2 regions of the Cutibacterium sp. KB22876 genome follow, and region 1 is predicted to be linked to the other one. Evidence: riboswitches for the same ligand, from Rfam matches in the RefSeq annotation. Region 1 holds a riboswitch; the other holds the start of a gene.
What was found. A riboswitch is a leader RNA that binds a small molecule or an ion and turns the genes downstream of it on or off. The one in region 1 is predicted to bind thiamine pyrophosphate.
Positions count from the first base shown of each region.

Region 2: linked by a shared signal. The riboswitch ahead of thiM (hydroxyethylthiazole kinase) and the one ahead of AC6I1W_RS03485 (ECF transporter S component) in region 1 are both predicted to bind thiamine pyrophosphate.

Region 1 is NZ_AP040858.1:773,343-781,945, reverse strand. Features, by position in the region: gene AC6I1W_RS03490 (ATP-binding cassette domain-containing protein) at 8-2,110, opposite strand; gene AC6I1W_RS03485 (ECF transporter S component) at 2,107-2,730, opposite strand; TPP riboswitch at 2,766-2,869, opposite strand; gene hrpB (ATP-dependent helicase HrpB) at 3,169-5,679, opposite strand; gene AC6I1W_RS03475 (NUDIX hydrolase) at 5,661-6,308, opposite strand; gene AC6I1W_RS03470 (NAD(P)/FAD-dependent oxidoreductase) at 6,435-7,817, shown strand; gene AC6I1W_RS03465 (hypothetical protein) at 7,814-8,110, shown strand; gene AC6I1W_RS03460 (endonuclease domain-containing protein) at 8,418-8,603, opposite strand, start outside.
Region 2 is NZ_AP040858.1:1,563,182-1,571,784, forward strand. Features, by position in the region: gene AC6I1W_RS07090 (phosphotriesterase family protein) at 139-1,131, shown strand; gene AC6I1W_RS07095 (3-keto-L-gulonate-6-phosphate decarboxylase UlaD) at 1,137-1,790, shown strand; gene AC6I1W_RS07100 (L-ribulose-5-phosphate 3-epimerase) at 1,787-2,674, shown strand; gene AC6I1W_RS07105 (L-ribulose-5-phosphate 4-epimerase) at 2,766-3,434, shown strand; gene AC6I1W_RS07110 (sugar kinase) at 3,431-4,381, shown strand; gene AC6I1W_RS07115 (MFS transporter) at 4,416-5,774, shown strand; gene AC6I1W_RS07120 (serine hydrolase domain-containing protein) at 5,779-7,146, opposite strand; TPP riboswitch at 7,257-7,365, shown strand; gene thiM (hydroxyethylthiazole kinase) at 7,334-8,167, shown strand; gene thiE (thiamine phosphate synthase) at 8,154-8,603, shown strand, end outside.

The DNA of each region.
Region 1 (8,603 bases):
GAGTCCGTCACCCCAGCAGTGCCGCTGCAATGGCAGGGACAGCGATGACGAGGACGGCCAACGCGACTCCCCACAGGTCTCGTGTTCGCCAGCGCGACTCGACGGCGTAGGTACGCCGAGTCGCCGTCGCGAAACCGCGAGAGTCCATGGCCCGGCTGAGCACCTCCGACGACCTCATGGCGTACAGCACCATCGCGAATGTCATCGAGGACAGGTACTTGACCCGGGATGACAGGGAGTACGCCGGCCCCATCCCGCGCAGGCGGCGCACATCGGACTGGACGCGCCACTGGTCGCCCAGGTGCCCCATCCGGATCACACCTGCCACCGACGCCACCACCGGGCGCTGCGGAAGGTGGGTCTGCTGTGCCAGGGCGTCGCCGAAGCGGGTGGGATCGGCCGCGGCAGAGGCCAGTGCGCCCGGCAGGACGAAGACGAGGATCCTCAGCCCCTGACGGGTCGCCTCGCTCCACACCGCTGGGTTCGTGAACCCGCTGTGGAGCAACAGGGTCGTCCAGACCAACATCACCGCGGCGATGACGACCGGAACTGTCCGAACCGCCAAGGGTTTGACGCGGCGGGAACACATCGGAGCCATGGCGACGGCCGGAATGAGCCCGATGGCGCCGCTGAGCGGAGATCGCACGAAGAGGGACCCGACAATGCCTGCGACGGCGATAAGGAGGACGACGAGAGGGTTGATCTTCGTCAGGAATGCCGGCTTCCCCTGGGGGTTCTCTTCCGGGGTAGGATCCGGATCGCGGTACGAGGCGACGTCAACGACCTCGTCAGCCATCTCGATGACCTGGGGGTCGTGGGAAGAGACGACGACGGCAACCCCGGAGTCCGCCGCGGCGCGGATGGCCGTCAGGACACTGGCACCGCGGTCGTCGTCGAGGCCGACGGTCGGCTCGTCGAGGAGCAGCAGGTCGGGTTTCTGAGCGAGTGCCGCCGCGATGGCAAGGCGCCTCTTCTCCCCGCCCGAACAGGTCATGGGGTGGGAGTCGAGGATCGGCTTGAGCCCGAAGGTCCTGACGAGGTCGCGCAGATCAGCGTTCTCAGGAACCATCGGCGAGGCGAAGAGCTCGTCAGCAGCTGTGCGGGCGACGAGGTAGTTCTCCGGGTTCTGCGGCACCCAGGCGGTGTGCCCGGGCTCGGGGAGGGCGAGCTCGCCGGCGGCAGGGTCGTCAAGCCCGGCCAGCAGCCTCAGCAGGGTGGACTTGCCGACCCCGCTGGGCCCTGACAGGACCGTGACGTAACCGCGTCGGGCCGACATCTCGACGCCACGAAGCAGCACGTCGTCAGACTGCGGACGGTGAGCATCGAGAGCGACGGCCCGAGCGACTGCCTCGCCGGGAGTAGCGGGGTGCCACGGCACTTCGGTGGGCTCGCGCGAGTCGAGGTAGTCCTCGAAATCCCAGATCCGTTTGAGGGTGCCGTGATCGGTCAACTCGACAACCTGGTCGAGGATCCCACGCCACTGGTCCGGATGGTGGTCGACGACGAAAACCGTCCGGTCGTGGGCCATCATGGCGACCTCGTCTCGAATCGCGCTGGCCGATTCCTCGTCGAGCATCGAGACCGGCTCGTCGAGGAGGAGCAGCCCGGGGTCGGTGGCCAGGATTCCGGCGATGACGAGACGCTGCATCTGCCCGCCCGACATCTTCGTGGTGGAGTGGCCACAGGGAATGGTGAACCGGGCACGGCGTCGGGAATCCTCGACGATCGGCCAGATCTCCTCGCGGGGAACGCGATGATTCTCCGGACCAAAGGCGATGTCACGTCCACAGGTCGCGGCAACGACGGAGTGGATCGGCTCCTGCTGCAGCAGACCGACGTTGTCGTTGCCCCACGTACTCACTTGGCCCGTCAGATCGTGACTCTCCTCCTCCAGCAACCCTCCGACGGCGTGCAGCAGGGTCGTTTTGCCAGCGCCCGAAGGCCCTGTGACAAGCACCCTTGCGCCAGCAGGCAGGTGGAGGTCGATGGGCCCGAGGATGGGGGCGTCGCGGCCCGGGACGCCGACAGTCAACCCCTCGACATCCACAGGCACCGCCCGACGAGCGGAAACGTCGTCAGCCTGGTCATTACAGGCCAAGACGTCAGTCATGACAGATTCCGCGCCGACGCCGTACTCCGCTTTCCGCCACGCAGTTCACGAGAAACCGCGAAGGGGTTGAGGGCACCAGCGGCCGCCAGGCCGCGGACGATACCCCACGCCAGCAGACCGCCGAGCAGGGCTCCGGAGACGACCATGAGGATGAGGTAAACGACGGTGTCCCCGAAACGGAACATCGGGTAATAGGAAATACGTTCGTAGATACCCTCAGCGATACCGGTGAGAGCTCCGGCGACCATGGCGAGCTTCGGTCCAGCCTTGCGATAGGCGACGATGAGCAGACACAGCTCCATCGGCAGAGCCTGGATGACTCCGGAGATGATGGTGCCTGGACCCCATGGGCCTCCCAGAGCCGCCTCGATACATGCAGCAAGAATCTCTGCGAGAAGGGCAGCGCCCGGTTTGCGGACGACGAGGCCGGCGATGAGGGCGGGTAGGAACCAGATGCCGGTGAGAATGCCCTCGGCTGGCACATACACCGAGGACACCGGCTTGAGGAGGCTGTAGAGAGCGCCGTAACCGAGGAAGATGACACCGAAGGCCACCGCGATCATCACTGGGGTGACGATGTCAATGGTGCGGTACCGCATGGCAGGTTTGTCGTTGGTCATGGAAATCCTTCCGTCCCTTCGGAAGGGGGCGCACATGCGCGAAGAGCCCGACTCCCTACGCCGGTCCTAACCGGTTCAGGTTCGAGGGTCTGGGCGGTGCCCACTCTCAGCATCCGACGATGCTCCCCTGTCGTTGAGAGCCATCGTAGTCGCGGTTGGCGGGAAGTCTCCACCCACAACGGGTTCGGCGATCCTTGCGCAGGGCTCGGAAATCGTCGGGCGGGGCCCGTCACCCGGACCTCGACGATGTCGGGTATTCCGCCTCCTGGTGGAAATCGGGGTCATGGACCCCCGTCGTGCCATCTCCCGTAGCAGCTTTCGCCATCAGAACCCCGATCTCCACAAGGTTGCGGGTAGACCGGGACGGGAAGGGACACGTTGCTTGGAAACAAGTCCTCAACTCCCGGACTCAGCGTGGGTGCTGGACTTGGCCCGCCGTCAGCTATGCCCCAACGCCCGATTCGTGCGCTTCGTGGGCATGGCCGTCAGTGGGTCCTCGGGCCAGGGATGTTTGGAATAACGTCCACGATTCTCCGCTCGCACTGAGGGGTAGACGTTGGCCCAGAAACTGGCGAGATCGTCTGTGACGGCCAACGGACGTCGGGCTGGGGACAACAGATGGAGCACCACCTTCACGCGGCCGTCACAGATCATCGGGCCGTCGGTCCACCCGAAACACTCCTGGAGCTTCACCGCGAGCACCGGAGCGGCGTCACTGCCGGGTTCCGGGTAGTCAACGCGGATTCGCGACCCGCTGGGGACCGTGATCGTCTCGGGGAGGGCCTCGTCAAGACGTGCCGATTCCTGCCACCCCAGCATCCTGCGTAGGCCAGAGGTGGCGTCACTCCCCTGCCCTGCGGCCAGGCCATCCAAGTCGAGCCATTCCTCGGCGCGAGAGAGCAGAGCCTCATCACTGACGTCAGGCCAGGGGTCTCCGAGTACCCGGTGGGCCAGGGCGAGCCGACTCCTCAGGGACTCACCGTTCTTCGTCAGGCCTATAACCTCGAGCCCGCGGGATCTCACTTCTTCCAGCACCGCTCGACGGGCTTCATCACGCCCTGGCCGGACCGGGGTGCACGACAACTCGATGGCACCAAGCCGCGAAACGCGCCGACCGCGAGCCTTGCCGCCATTCCAGGTGACCGTGGTCTCGGTCGCGAGCATCGCCGCACCGGCATCCAGAGCCGCCGATTCCGCCAGCGGGACCGCTGCCCGGATGAGGGCGCCGCTCGTGACGCGAGAGGTTCGGGCAACGGCCAACCAGGGCTGCCCGAGCAACCCGGGTGGGCAGTTGCGGGGCAGTTCAACCCCAGTGCCACAAGCCAACAGATAGGACGATGACCCCTCACCACGGCTGCGAGCGATCCAACCTGGGCGAGCCAGGGAGACGACCGTGGCGACGGCATCATCGTCGGTGATGTTGGTGTCGGGGAAATCGTCAGTGAGACGCGAAAGCCGGTCAGCCTCGCGACGCCACACCCTCCCATCGGGGTGACGACCAGTCCGCAACTGGCGCCACTGCCCGACGAGGTCGACCTGTCCGTCGTCGAGGCCGAGCATGGCGACGATCTCGGCGCAGCGACGAGACCCGACAATCGGCGCGCCGTCGACCAGGGCCCTTGCTAGACGCGGGTCGACCGGAACCGTCGCGAGCTGACGCCCTCTGTCGGTGACTCGACCGTCAGCGTCAACAGCACCTAGGTCACGCAGTTCCTCCTCGGCCTCGGCCACCCGGTCCTGTGGCAATGGGGTTGGTAGGGCCATGCCTTCGCCACGAGGAGAGCCCCAAACGGCCAGCGCCAGCAGCGGTGCCACAAGGTCGGCATGATCAACCTCGGGGGCCGGGTCAGCATCCATCCCAGACCAGTCCTGGGGCCGCAGGCTCCGCACCGCGACGCCAAGGCCGAGACGAGCTGCACGTCCGGCACGCTGAATTGCCGAGGCTCGAGATTCCCGGACTGTCACCAGGCCCGTCATGCCGCGATCACGATCCAGGCGCGGTTCCCGGGACAGACCCGAATCGACGACGAGCCTCACCCCCGGCACCGTCAGGGAGGATTCCGCAACCGCCGTCGAGACGATGACACGGCGCACATCACCTGGGTCTGACAAGGCACGATCCTGCTCACGCGCCGACATCGACCCTGACAGCCCGACGATTTCCACGCCATCGAGCCGGGAGCGCAGATCCGCGACGACGTGGTCGACCTCGCGCGCCCCCGGCACGAAGACCAGCGCCGAACCATCTGGGTGGTGATCGAGGGCCTCGACGGTGACACTGCCAAGGTGACTGAGGAACTCGGGAGTCACACCCCGAGAATCCACAGGGGATCCCGAGGCTGGGGCCCACTCGATCTGGAGCTGATGCAGGGCCGATGACACCTCGACGACCGGTACCGGCTCGTCCGTACCGAGGAGGCTCGCCCACCCGGAGCTGTCGACGGTGGCCGACATCGCCACCACCGTGAGGTCCTCGCGCAGCTGGGCCACCTCGCACACCATCGCGACGGCTAGGTCGGCATCGAGATGACGCTCATGGACCTCGTCGAGGACGACGGCATCAACCCCTGTCAGGTCAGGATCGCGCATCAGGCGGCGAAGGAGAATCCCGGTCGTCACGAACTCAACCCTGGTGTCGCGGGTTGTCGTCGACTCCCCGCGCACGGCGTGGGAGGCGAACTCGCCGGGGCGGGTCCGGGTGAGTGTGGAAAGTCGGCGTGCGGCGGCTCTGGCTGCCACCCGTCGTGGCTGGGTGACGATGACCCGACCCGAACACCGCGATGCGACCAGCGGCGGGACGAAGGTCGTCTTGCCGGTGCCCGGTGGGGCGACGATGACCGCCCTCCCAACATCCAGGGCTGTGGTGATCTCGTCGCAATGATCGGCAACCGGATGCCCGGAGCCTATTGCGTCGAGGTCGAGACTCCGCGTCACTGGGCCGTCCCCCACCCCTGGGTCTCCCTCTCGTCCAGGGGATCAGGAGCAGTGGCCTCGGCGACCGTGCGGTTCGTCATTGCCTCCGTGGGGGCATCTTCCAGCGACCAGTCCGTCGCCCGGATAGGAATCCAGGAATCGGCCACCCGCTCGACGATCATCGTCATGATCATGACGGCATCGGGCTCGGCCCCCGGGAGCGCGGCGAACTCGTCAGGGCTGACCCACTGAAGCTCCAGAGACTCGCCAGGACGCGGTTTCTCCGCCGGATCACCATCAGCAACCATCGCCATGACGATGTCGGAGTGGAAGTGCCCTGGGTAGGGGCTGTGGGTGTTGAGAAGCACCGGCGTCGGGTGCATGAGGTCATGAACCCCGTCAGGAACCCGATTCCATGGCTGTAGGACGCTCAACTGGTCAATGTGGTAGCCAGCTTCCTCGTGGAGCTCGTGAGCAAGGGCCTGCCAGGGGTTCTCGGTGTGCTCGACGTGTCCGCCCGGTTGAATCCACAAATTCATCTTGCGGTGCTTGTGCACGAGGGCCTTCCACTGCCAGCCACGTGGGCTGTCGGATGGAAACCTTCTCAGGATCCACGCGCTGATCGTGACGTCGTGTCCATGTGGCTGGGTGTGGAGATGTGGCATGGTCCAAGCCTGTCACGCTGCAAGCTGCAGTGCCCGGCCCCGACCTACCCATGGGGCTCGCGTTATTGCGAAATACAGCACATTTTTGGGACAATCAGTATGTATCACCATCATTCGGAGGATCAGATGGACATCAATACCCTGTTGTCGGACATTGGCCTGCCGGGCCTGGGTCGCAGACCGGTTCTGGCGGACTCCAAGCCTCGAGTCGTGATCGTTGGTGCTGGTTTCGGTGGCTTGGCGGCCGCTGAGAAGACTGCCGAAGCAGGGTGCGACGTCACCCTCATTGACCGCAACCCCTACACCACATTCCAGCCGCTGCTGTACCAGGTCGCGACCGGTGGTCTGAACCCAGGTGACGTCACCTACCGCCTGCGTTCCTTCGCCGCTCAGAACGGTTCTCGCACCCACTTCCGTCGTGCCTCTGTGACCGACGTCGACACCGAGAACCGCATCGTCAACGTCGACAACGGCGACCCGATCTCGTACGACTACCTCATCCTGTCCCAGGGCGTCGGAGCCAACTTCTTCGGTACCCCCGGTGCCGCCGAGCACTCGTACACCATCTACACCCGCGCATCCTCGCTGCGCGCACGCGACGCCATCTTCACCTACCTCGAGGACCTCGACACCCAGCGTGACAAGACCTTCGACGTCATCATCGTTGGTGGCGGCCCGACCGGCGTCGAGATGGCCGGCACCCTGGCCGAGATGAAGTCGATCGGCATCCCGGCAATCTTCCCGGACGTATCCACCGACCGCGTCCACGTCACCCTCGTCGAGATGGCTGACCACCTCCTCATGCCCTTCGACCCGGCTCTACGCCACTACACCCGTCGCCAGCTGCAGAAGCGCGGCGTGGACGTGCGCACCAAGACCGCCATCGCCGAGGTACGCGAGGATTCGGTGCTCCTCAAGGACGGTCAGACGCTTCCTGCGGACATGGTCATCTGGGCTGCTGGCGTCGGTGCCCACAAGTCCGTTTCCGACTGGGGGTTCGAGCAGGGTCGCGGCGGCCGTATCGCCACCGATGGCACTCTCCGCGTCAATGGTCACGATCGCATCTTCGCCGTCGGCGACGGTGCCATCAACACCGAGGACCCCAAGCCTCAGCTGGCTCAGCCCGCCATCCAGGGCGGCGAGTGCGTCGCCCGTCAGATCGTCCACCTCGAACTCGGCGAGCCGCTGGAGAAATTCGAGTACCAGGACAAGGGCACCATGGCGACAATCGGCCGCAACTCAGCCGTCGTCCAGCTGTCCGAGAAGCTGAAGTTCACCGGTATCAGCGCATGGCTGACCTGGGTGATGGTGCACATTTACACCCTGTTGGGCGGTCGTAACCGTCTGCAGGCCATGATCAACCTCGGCGCTCGTTACATTGCGTTCCATCGCGAGGCCGGAGCCATCGTCGGCGATGTCCTCACCGAGGAAGGCAAGGAAGACAAGAACAAAAACGCTCTTCGCGACGATGACGAGAAGGGCGCCAAGCCCATCGACGGGAAGAAGTGATGCGCATGAGCAAGCTCGAGATCAATCCTGAGGAGATCGACAGGGGACCCCTGATTGCCATCGCGGTGGCTGCAGTCGCCGTCGTCGGGATCGCACTGGTGGCAGTGCGCAAGGGACCCAAGGACACGAAGACGGGATCCCACGATCCGTCCTTGTTCGAGAACCTGTCCAAACGCAAGCCTGCCGGCGGACGGAAGGCTCGCCGTCGCGATCCGCGAGCCGACGGCCACGCCACCCCAATGGGTGGCACCGGGCGTGTGTCGACCGCCCCGGCCTTCTACTCCTACAAGTGACAATTCACTGACGGTGGGGTGACGCGAGAGCGTTGCCCCACCGTTATTTGTAGGCTCGGTGAGTCTGGGTCCCTCGCTCCCGTGCCTCGAGCCACGTGATGAGCGTTCCCCTCCTGTGGCAATGGGGTTCCTGATGGTCGGTGGTGCAGCGCCACGTTGCAGATGGGTTCATCGAAACCCCATTTTCCACAGCGGGACAACGCGACGGTCTGGCTGGGGACGCATGGGTCAGCGAACGGGACGAATCAAGACCCATCAGGGGGTAGGGCTACCCTTCTCCGCCGTTACGAGGTTGGATCCGCGAGCCTCAGGCTGGCGCGACACCGCCCATGATCTGCCGCAGGACGGATTCACTGAACATGGTTCTTGGCCGATGCCGCCGATGCAGGTGGGAGGCGAGCCAGTCCAGGACGAATCTCGGGGTCTTTCGGAACATCGTCGGGGTGACGTGGAGCACCTTCCAGCCATGACGGTCCAGATGAGCCGACCTCAT
Region 2 (8,603 bases), 790 kb from region 1:
GAAACGCGGTGTTGAACCAACGTACTGGCGTTTTAGCGCTTAGTGAATTCACATATGTGAGCTCATGGCCTTGCGAAGGATGTCGGGCTGACGGCTGAATGGTTCTCGTCACACAGTCGTGAGAGAGGAATCACCCCAATGGCCGTCGTTCGTACCATCACTGGCGACGTTTCACCCGACACGCTTGGTGTCGTCAATGCCCACGACCACCTCATCCGTGTTGGCGCCGGTGAGGTCTACATCGATCCTGACCATCTGCTCGACGACGTCGACAAGGCAGCTCAGGAGGCCACCTACTTCGTCGAAGCTTCCAGGAGCTGGGCCGACGGCGCCACGATCGTCGACATGTGCCCCGCATCCTCGGGTCGCGGTGTGCTCAAGACCCTTGAAGTTGTTGAGAAGGTCCCAGGCCTCCAGGTCGTCCAGGCCACCGGATTTCACCAGCAGAAGGTCTACCTGGAATGGCGTCAGAGCTGGGTCAACCAGTACACCGTCAACCAGATTGCCGATCTGCTCATCGCCGACATCGTCGAGGGCATCGACCGCTTCGACTACATGGGCCCCATCGTCGAACGTACCGGGGCCAGGGCCGGCGTCATAAAGTGGGCGACCGCTTACGGCAAAATTACCGAGTGGGAACAGAAATCCGGCAAGGCGGTGGCTATCGCATCTAAGGAGACCGGATGCCCGATTAACACCCATGTGACGGCCGGAACCTGCGGCCCTGAGCAGGCACGCTTCCTCGTCAACCAGGGCGTCGATCCTGCCAAAATTGCAATCGGTCACATGCAGCGTAACTGGGATCCGTGGGCCCACGAGCAGATCTGCAAGCTTGGCTGCTACGTCGAGCTCGACGGCACAAACCGCATCAAGTACGTCCCGGACAATACCCGCGTCAACCTGATTAAGGCCCTCGGGAAGAAGGGCTACGGCAAGCAGGTTCTGCTGGGTACTGATTCCGGTAAAGCCTCTTACCAGAAGGTCTACGGTTCGGTCTCGGGCATTGACTACGATCCGGCCGTCTTCTGCCCGCGTCTGGTTGAGGACGAGGGCTTTGACCGCAGCTACGTCGATGACCTGCTCATCAACAACGCCGCGACCTTCCTTGGCTTCGAGCCCCTGGCTGGGTGACAACGATGCCACGACTCCAAGTTGCGCTTGATACCTACGACCTGCCGTCGGCCCTCGCCCCGCTGGCCCAAGTGTCCAACGAGGTTGACGTCATCGAGTGTGGCACCATCCTGGTTCTAGCCGAGGGCATGGATGCGGTGCGTGCCGTTCGGGCGGTTTACCCTGAGAAGGCTATTCTTGCCGACGTTCGCATAGCCGAAGCCGGAGCCAAGATCGCCCGGCTGTGCTTCGAAGCCGGAGCTGACCTCGTCTCCTGTGTCGCCGGGGCATCACTGACCACCATCGATCAAGTGTGCAAGGTGGCAGAGGAATTAGGTGGTGAAGTCCAGGTCGAGCTTGCTGATGAGTGGTACGACGCTGACCGCGCCCGCACCTGGCGTGAATTAGGTGTCCAGCACGTCATCGTTAAGCGTTCCCGCGACCGTGAGGCCGCCGGGGACTTGTCATGGAAGCCCGAGGACCTCGGGCGGGTAGACGAACTCGCCGAGATGGGATTCACGGTCACCGTCACTGGGGGCATCACTCCCAAGGACCTTCCGGTCTTTGCTGAGCATCCAGTCGGCATTGTCATCGCTGGTCGTTCAATCGTCGCCGCCGACGACCCAAGGGCTGCGGCACAGCAGCTACGCTCCACCCTGGACGAGGTGTGGCCGAAATGATTGAGCCCCTGTCAGACGGAGTGACCCTCGGCATCTACGAGAAGGCCCTCGTTGGCAACCCGCTTGAGACTGCCGACGACTGGCGTCGCTTCCTTATCCAGGTGCCTGAGTCCGGCTTCGGTTTCGTCGACCTATCGATCGATGAAACCGAAGAACGAACCGCACGGCTTGAATGGGATCAGAACCAGCGTCGTATGGTGCGCCACTGCATCGAGGAAACAGAGACTACGATCGGTGGTATCTGCTTGTCAGTGCACAGGCGCATTGGTCCCGGTAGCGCCGACCCCACGGTGCGTCAACGCGCCCGCGAAGTGATGGCCGAAGGGTTGCAGCTGTGCCACGATCTCGGAGTGCCTGTGCTTCAGGTGGCGGGATACTACTGCTACTACGAGCAGATGAACGATCAGTCTGAGCAGTGGTACACCGATCTTCTGATCGACGCCGTCCCGATGGCTGCCCGTCTCGGCGTCGTGATGGGTATCGAAAACGTTGACGGCACCGACGTCACCTCGATCCGCAAGGCCATGGAGTTCGTCAAGCTCGCTCACTCTCCTTACCTGCAGGTCTACCCCGACATCGGAAACATTGCCGAGCAGCAGCTCGATGCCACGATCGAACTCGAGGCTGGGCGCGGCCACATGGTTGCGATCCACGTGAAGGATGTCCGGCCCGGCGAGCCTCGGCGGGTACCGATGGGAGAGGGGACCGTCGACTGGGACGATGCCTTCGCCATCCTTGCCAAGCAGGGTTGGCGCGGCCGAATGATGATCGAGATGTGGAACGACGATGCCCCCGATTCCAGTGATCGCAGTGTGTCGGCGCGTGAGTTCATCGAGGAACGCCTTCGAACCGCCGGAATCCCGGTTCGTAGGACCCTCGCTTGATTCGAGATCGGTCGGCCCAGCCTGAATCTCGGGCCGACCGACACCAAACCTCCAAAAAATTTCTATACCGCTGTTCAAAGGAGAACGTTCGATGCTCGAAGAGCTCAAGAAAGACGTTTGCGAAGGCAATCTCGACCTGCCCCGACACGGCCTGGTGACCTGGACCTCGGGCAATTTGTCTGCCCGGGACCCCGGGACCGGCTTGGTGATCATCAAGCCTTCCGGGATGCTATACGACGAGATGACCCCTGACGACATGGTTGTCGTCGACCTTGACGGAAAGGTTGTCGAAGGAGATCGTGGACCATCTTCGGACACCGCTTCGCACCTGTACGTCTATCGTCGCCATGACGACATCCGCAGCATCATCCACACTCACTCCACTTTCGCCACCGCCTGGGCTGCCACGGGCCAGGACATACCCTGCGCCATGACCGCCGTCGCTGATGAGTTCGGTGGACGAGTCCCGTGCGGAGATTACGCCCAGATTGGCACTGAGCAGATAGGTGAGCAAGTTGTACGGTTCATCGATGAGTCCCCAGCCGTACTACTCAAGAAACACGGTGTCTTCACTGTCGGCACTTCCATTGAGAAGGCTGTCAAGGCAGCCGTTATGGTCGAGGACGTCGCCAGGACCTTGACCTTTGCCAAGCTCATCGGCGAGATCTCCCCGCTCCCGCAGTCGGAGATCGACTCCAACCACGACCGATACACCAACCGCTACGGCACCCCAGCTGCGTCCCAGGGAGTGACGTCATGACTTACGACATCTCAACTATCGGTGAGGGACAGATCCGGCTCACCTGCTACAAGGGCGAGCGTCTCGTTAATGCCCAGCAGCTACGGGCCACTGCTGCCTGCTCCGAAGCCAACGTCGCAGGCTTGTTGTCCCAGGTCGGTCGCGACACCTGCTGGACATCTGTTATGCCACAGGGCGATCTCACCGACCGGGTTGTTAACGAGTTTCGTAGTGTCGGTGTCGATGTCTCCCACATCTGTATCAAGCCTGAGGGACGCGTCGCCCTGTACTTCATGGAGCCTGGTGAGTACCCGATGCCAGCACGTGTACTTTACGATCGCGAGCACACCCCTTTTCGTGACGTCCGTGTCGAGGATCTCGATTGGGAGGCCATGCTCGACACGAAATTGGTTTTCGTGACTGGCATCACAGCTGCTCTGACCGAGAACACGGCTGTTGTGGTGAGCCATTTTGTCGAGGAGGCTCACCGTCGTGGAATAGCCGTCGCACTTGACGTCAATTATCGTTCCCTGCTGTGGGAGCCGAGGCGAGCTCGAGAGGTGCTCGAGCCCATTGCTCGCATATCGGATATTGTCTTTTGTTCAGTGCGTGATGGCAGGGCGGTATTTGGAATAGAATCTGACGGAGAACAGGCATGCCACGATCTGCGCGAATTGTTCGGAGCTCCGACGGTCGTGTCCACTGACCAGATCAATGGTGTCTATCTATCCGACGACGAGCGCGGCGACCGCACCTTCCCAGTGGTTCAGGTTCCTGTCGTCGACCGTCCAGGTGCAGGAGACTCCTTCGTTGCAGGAACATTGCACGGGTATCTTGCAGGTGACGTGGTCCAGGGAATCTATTACGGGCAGCGGACATCTGCTTACGCCCTGACTCATTATGGAGACCTTACTCGTGTGAGTCCCAGTGAGCTCAATATTCCTTCGAACACAGACATTCTGCGTTGATAATAGCCGCGGCGCGGGTAGGAGATATAATTACATGTCCACTTCTACAACATCCAAGAAATCAGCATTAGATCTTATAGATTCGCGCCCTTTGACGCGCAATCAGAAGAACCTTGTCGCCCTTGCTATCATCGGAAATATTTCCGAGTTCTTTGACATCTTCCTCATTGGTTTCGTTGTATCCGTCCTCACTAAGCCATGGAACCTGACCGGCGCTGAGGCGGGCGTCATCCTCGCCTGTTCTGGCTTGGGTACGGTCATCGGTGCCATTATGTGGGGACGTCTGGCAGACAAAATCGGACGCCGTTCGTCATTTTTCTGGTGCGTCCTCATGTTCGTTGCATTCACCGTCCTATCAGTGTTCACCCCAGATCACGGCTGGGTTATGCTTGCCATATTGCGTATTGGTGTGGGGATCGGTGTTGGCGGCCTCAATACCACCTCGATTCCGTATGTTCAAGAGTTTGTGCCAGCTAAACAGCGTGGACTTCTTGCTGGATTGGCGTCGGTATTCATACCACTCGGTCTATTTCTGGGGTCACTCGCGCAAAATGTCTTGGGTGATAATTGGCGTGCCCTCATCGCACTGGGTGCGATTCCCGTCTTCCTGCTTGTGTGGATTCGCTTTGTCCCCGAGTCGCCAAGATTCTTACAGAGTCATGGACGGGAAAATGAAGCTCGTGAGGCTTTGGCGTGGGCGTTGGAGATGCCGGCTGACGACATTGGAGATCTGCCGCCCGTAGAGCACGTCCGAGACGCTTCGTACTCACTTGTCTTCGGCAAGTACCGCAAGAGCCTCCTTATTGTCAGCCTAGGGTCCTTCTGCTTCATTCTGGGGTCATTCACGATTCAGTCGTGGGGTCAGACCCTCCTCAAGACCGGCTTCGGCAAGTCTGCAGAGCAAGTTGGAATCCTGTTTATGTTCGTCTCTCTGGCCGATCTCATCGGGCGCTTCCTGTCAGCATGGCTGGCCGACCGCATCGGTCGGAGGATCACGATGCTGTCATTCGGTCTGGTAGGTGCCGCCGGAACTCTGATCATCGCGCTTTCGGCTCATCTGGGTTGGGGCTGGCAGGTCTTCTTTGCCGGCGTCCTTGTTGCGATGGCCTTCGGCGACGGCGCCTTCGGTATTCTGAACGCCTTCGGCGCCGAGCAATTTCCCAATGAGGCTCGCTCCACCGGTCTCGGACTCGGTTACGGCATCGGTGCGACTGCCAAGGTCATCGGTCCGGCGCTCATGGGACTCATGGTGGGCGGATCTGCGGTCAAACAGAATGTCACCTTGGACGCGGTCTTCCCGGCGTTCATCCTGTTCACCGTGCTGCTCGTCATCGGCGGTGTGACATACATGTTCGCCCGCGAAACTCGCGGCACCTCACTCGACACGATCTGACCTATCAAACGATCCTGACGTCGAGGGCCTGTACCTGACCCAACGGGTTAACCGAAGCCGTGACCTGACGGGTAGCCAAGGGGCCCTCGACACGCCAGATCCAGCAATACGGCGTCATCTCGACGACGTCGATCGTGGCATCCGCGGATTCCCCGGTGGCCTTGACCACGTCCTCGAAATCCTTGCGGCGCTGATCCAACGGACGATCCATGTCCATCGTCGGGCACCACTCCTGAGCCACCAGATCGTCCGACCAGTTGCGAATGATCTTCTCGACGTCGTCGAGATGCTGCCGGACTTGGGGATTCATCGGCGAAGGATGGACGGCATCACAGGCCTTGCGATCCTTGGCCGCGGAGGGCAGCAGCAGGTCACCCACCCCGGGAACAACGGTGTCGAGGGCCGTGGAGGTTACGCGGATGGCCGGGTGATACGTCCGATTCGCCAGCACCACGACGCCGACCCCGGAGGACGGATGCCACATCATCGTCGATCCATACCCTGGATACCCGCCACAGTGGTAGACGATGTGTTCCTTCCCCGTGACAGCGACGTGCAGGCCATATCCGTACCCTTCGGTGACTGGGCCGTACGTCGTGAAATACCGCTGCATTTGCTGCATGTCGCGAAAGACCTGGCCCCAACCATCGTCCTCGCTGGTCCACGCGGTGATGAAATGGCTCACCCAGATCCCGACATCCTTGGCCGTGCAGATGAGGCCGCCGATGGGGGAGAAGGTTCCGGAGCCAAGCAAGGGCTGGACGCTGCCATCTCTGCCGAGGCCTGGGGCGAGCTTTCCCTCGGGTACTTGCGTGACGTCGAGGAAGGATTCGGTCATCCCCAACCGACGGATGACGTCTTCCTCGACGACGTCGATGAATGGCCGCTCGGTCGCCAATTCGACGACGCGGCCCAGGATCGCGTAACCGAGGTTGGAATAGGCGTACCCCGTCCCCGGCGCGAAGTTCGTGATGAAGGGTTTACCCAACAGCGCCTCGAACTCCTCGCGTGACATGGCCTGCTGACGGTCGGCCCACGGATCGTCCGGTGGTAGACCGGTAGACATGGACAACGCGTCACGGATCGTCGCGCTGGCGATGGGCTCCTGAAGCTGCGGAATCCAACTACCGAGGGTGTCGTCGAGAGCGGGCCGTCGAGAAGCCACGTCGATCAGCCCGTGACAGATCCCAAGGACGCTGGCAGCGGTGAACGACTTCGACATCGACGCGATGCTGTAGACGCGATCGTCGGTGTCGTTACAGCGCACCTCACTGTCGTCAACGGTTGCCCAGGACAACGAGGTTCCACTCCCGGCGGCTTCTGACGACGCAGCATTGAGAACGTCGGCGACAGGGCTAAGACGGGGATTCATGGCGGCATTGTGTCACTTGAGACGTGGGTTGGTAGAGCGGATTCGGACACCGCTGGCCCTAGAAGACAGGAGTGCGGCGTTGGCAGCGCGCATCGTGGCAGTAGATTGGACCACAACAACGCGGGAGCCCACCACAAGGGCTGAGAGGGTGTCGTGATGGCACCGACCGTCTGAACCTGTCCGGGTAATGCTGGCGAAGGAAGTGGTTGGCATGACTGAATTGTCGAATCTGGTGTCGGAGTCTGTGGAGCGGCTGCGTCGGGACAAGCCGCTGGTGCAGTGCTTGACGAACATCGTGGTTGCCAATTTCACCGCGAATGTGTTGTTGGCTGCGGGGGCGGTTCCCGCTATGGTCGATAACCCCTCAGAATCTGAAGGGTTCGCCTCGGTGGCTGACGGCGTGCTAGTCAATATTGGTACCCCGTACCGGGAGACCGCTGAGGCCATGGTTGTTGCCGCGCGTGGCGCCGCAGGTAGTGACACGCCGTGGGTGCTCGACCCGGTGGGGGTCGGGATGCCATGGCGTACCCAGGTCGCGCTGGACGCGTTGCACGTCGGCGCTCCAGCCGTCATCCGGGCGAATGCCTCCGAGGTATTGACCTTGGCTGGAACGGGAGCGTCTTCCCGAGGCCCGGAGGCTGGAGATACCGTCGAGGATGCCTTGGGATCCGCCGCTGAGCTCGTGCGCACATACGGCACCGTGGTCGCCATTAGTGGTCCCGTCGATCACATCGTGGACGCTCGCCGGCACGTAACCGTGTCATCGGGGCATGAATGGATGGCGCGAGTGACCGGGGTCGGATGCTCACTAGGGGCTCTGACAGCAGCCTTCGCAGGCGTCCAGAAGGATCACCTCATTGCCGCTACATCCGCAACCGCCATGCTGTGCGTAGCTGCCGAACGAGCAGCAGATCGCAGTGTGGGCCCGGGCGGATTCGCTCAAGCTCTCATCGACGAGCTGTTCCTGGTGTCACCCGACGAAGTTGGCGCGAGAGGAGGGCTTCGCGATGTCACGGCCTGACTTCGATCTGTCGGTGTACCTCGTCACAGACACCGCCCAATGTGGCGGCCCAGACAGGGTCGTCGAGACCGTGCGGCGTGCTATCGCCGGCGGGGTGACTCTGGTCCAATTCCGCGACCACGATCTGCCCGACGACGAATTCGTCACCTTGGGACGGCGGGTGAAGGATGCGTGCAGTGGAGTACCCCTTATTATCGACGACCGGGTGCATCTGGTCGCCGACATCGGAGCCGACGGCGCCCATGTCGGGCAGTCCGACATGCCGGTCGCCCAAGTTCGAGAGATTCTCGGGGACGATCTGCTAATTGGCTTATCCGCGCAGACCTCCGCCCATGTGGAGGCTGCGCTGTCTCATGGCCGTGACGTCGTCGATTACTTGGGTGTTGGGGCTTTGCATGGCACGGGGACTAAACCTGAGGCAGGCGAGCTCGGCTTA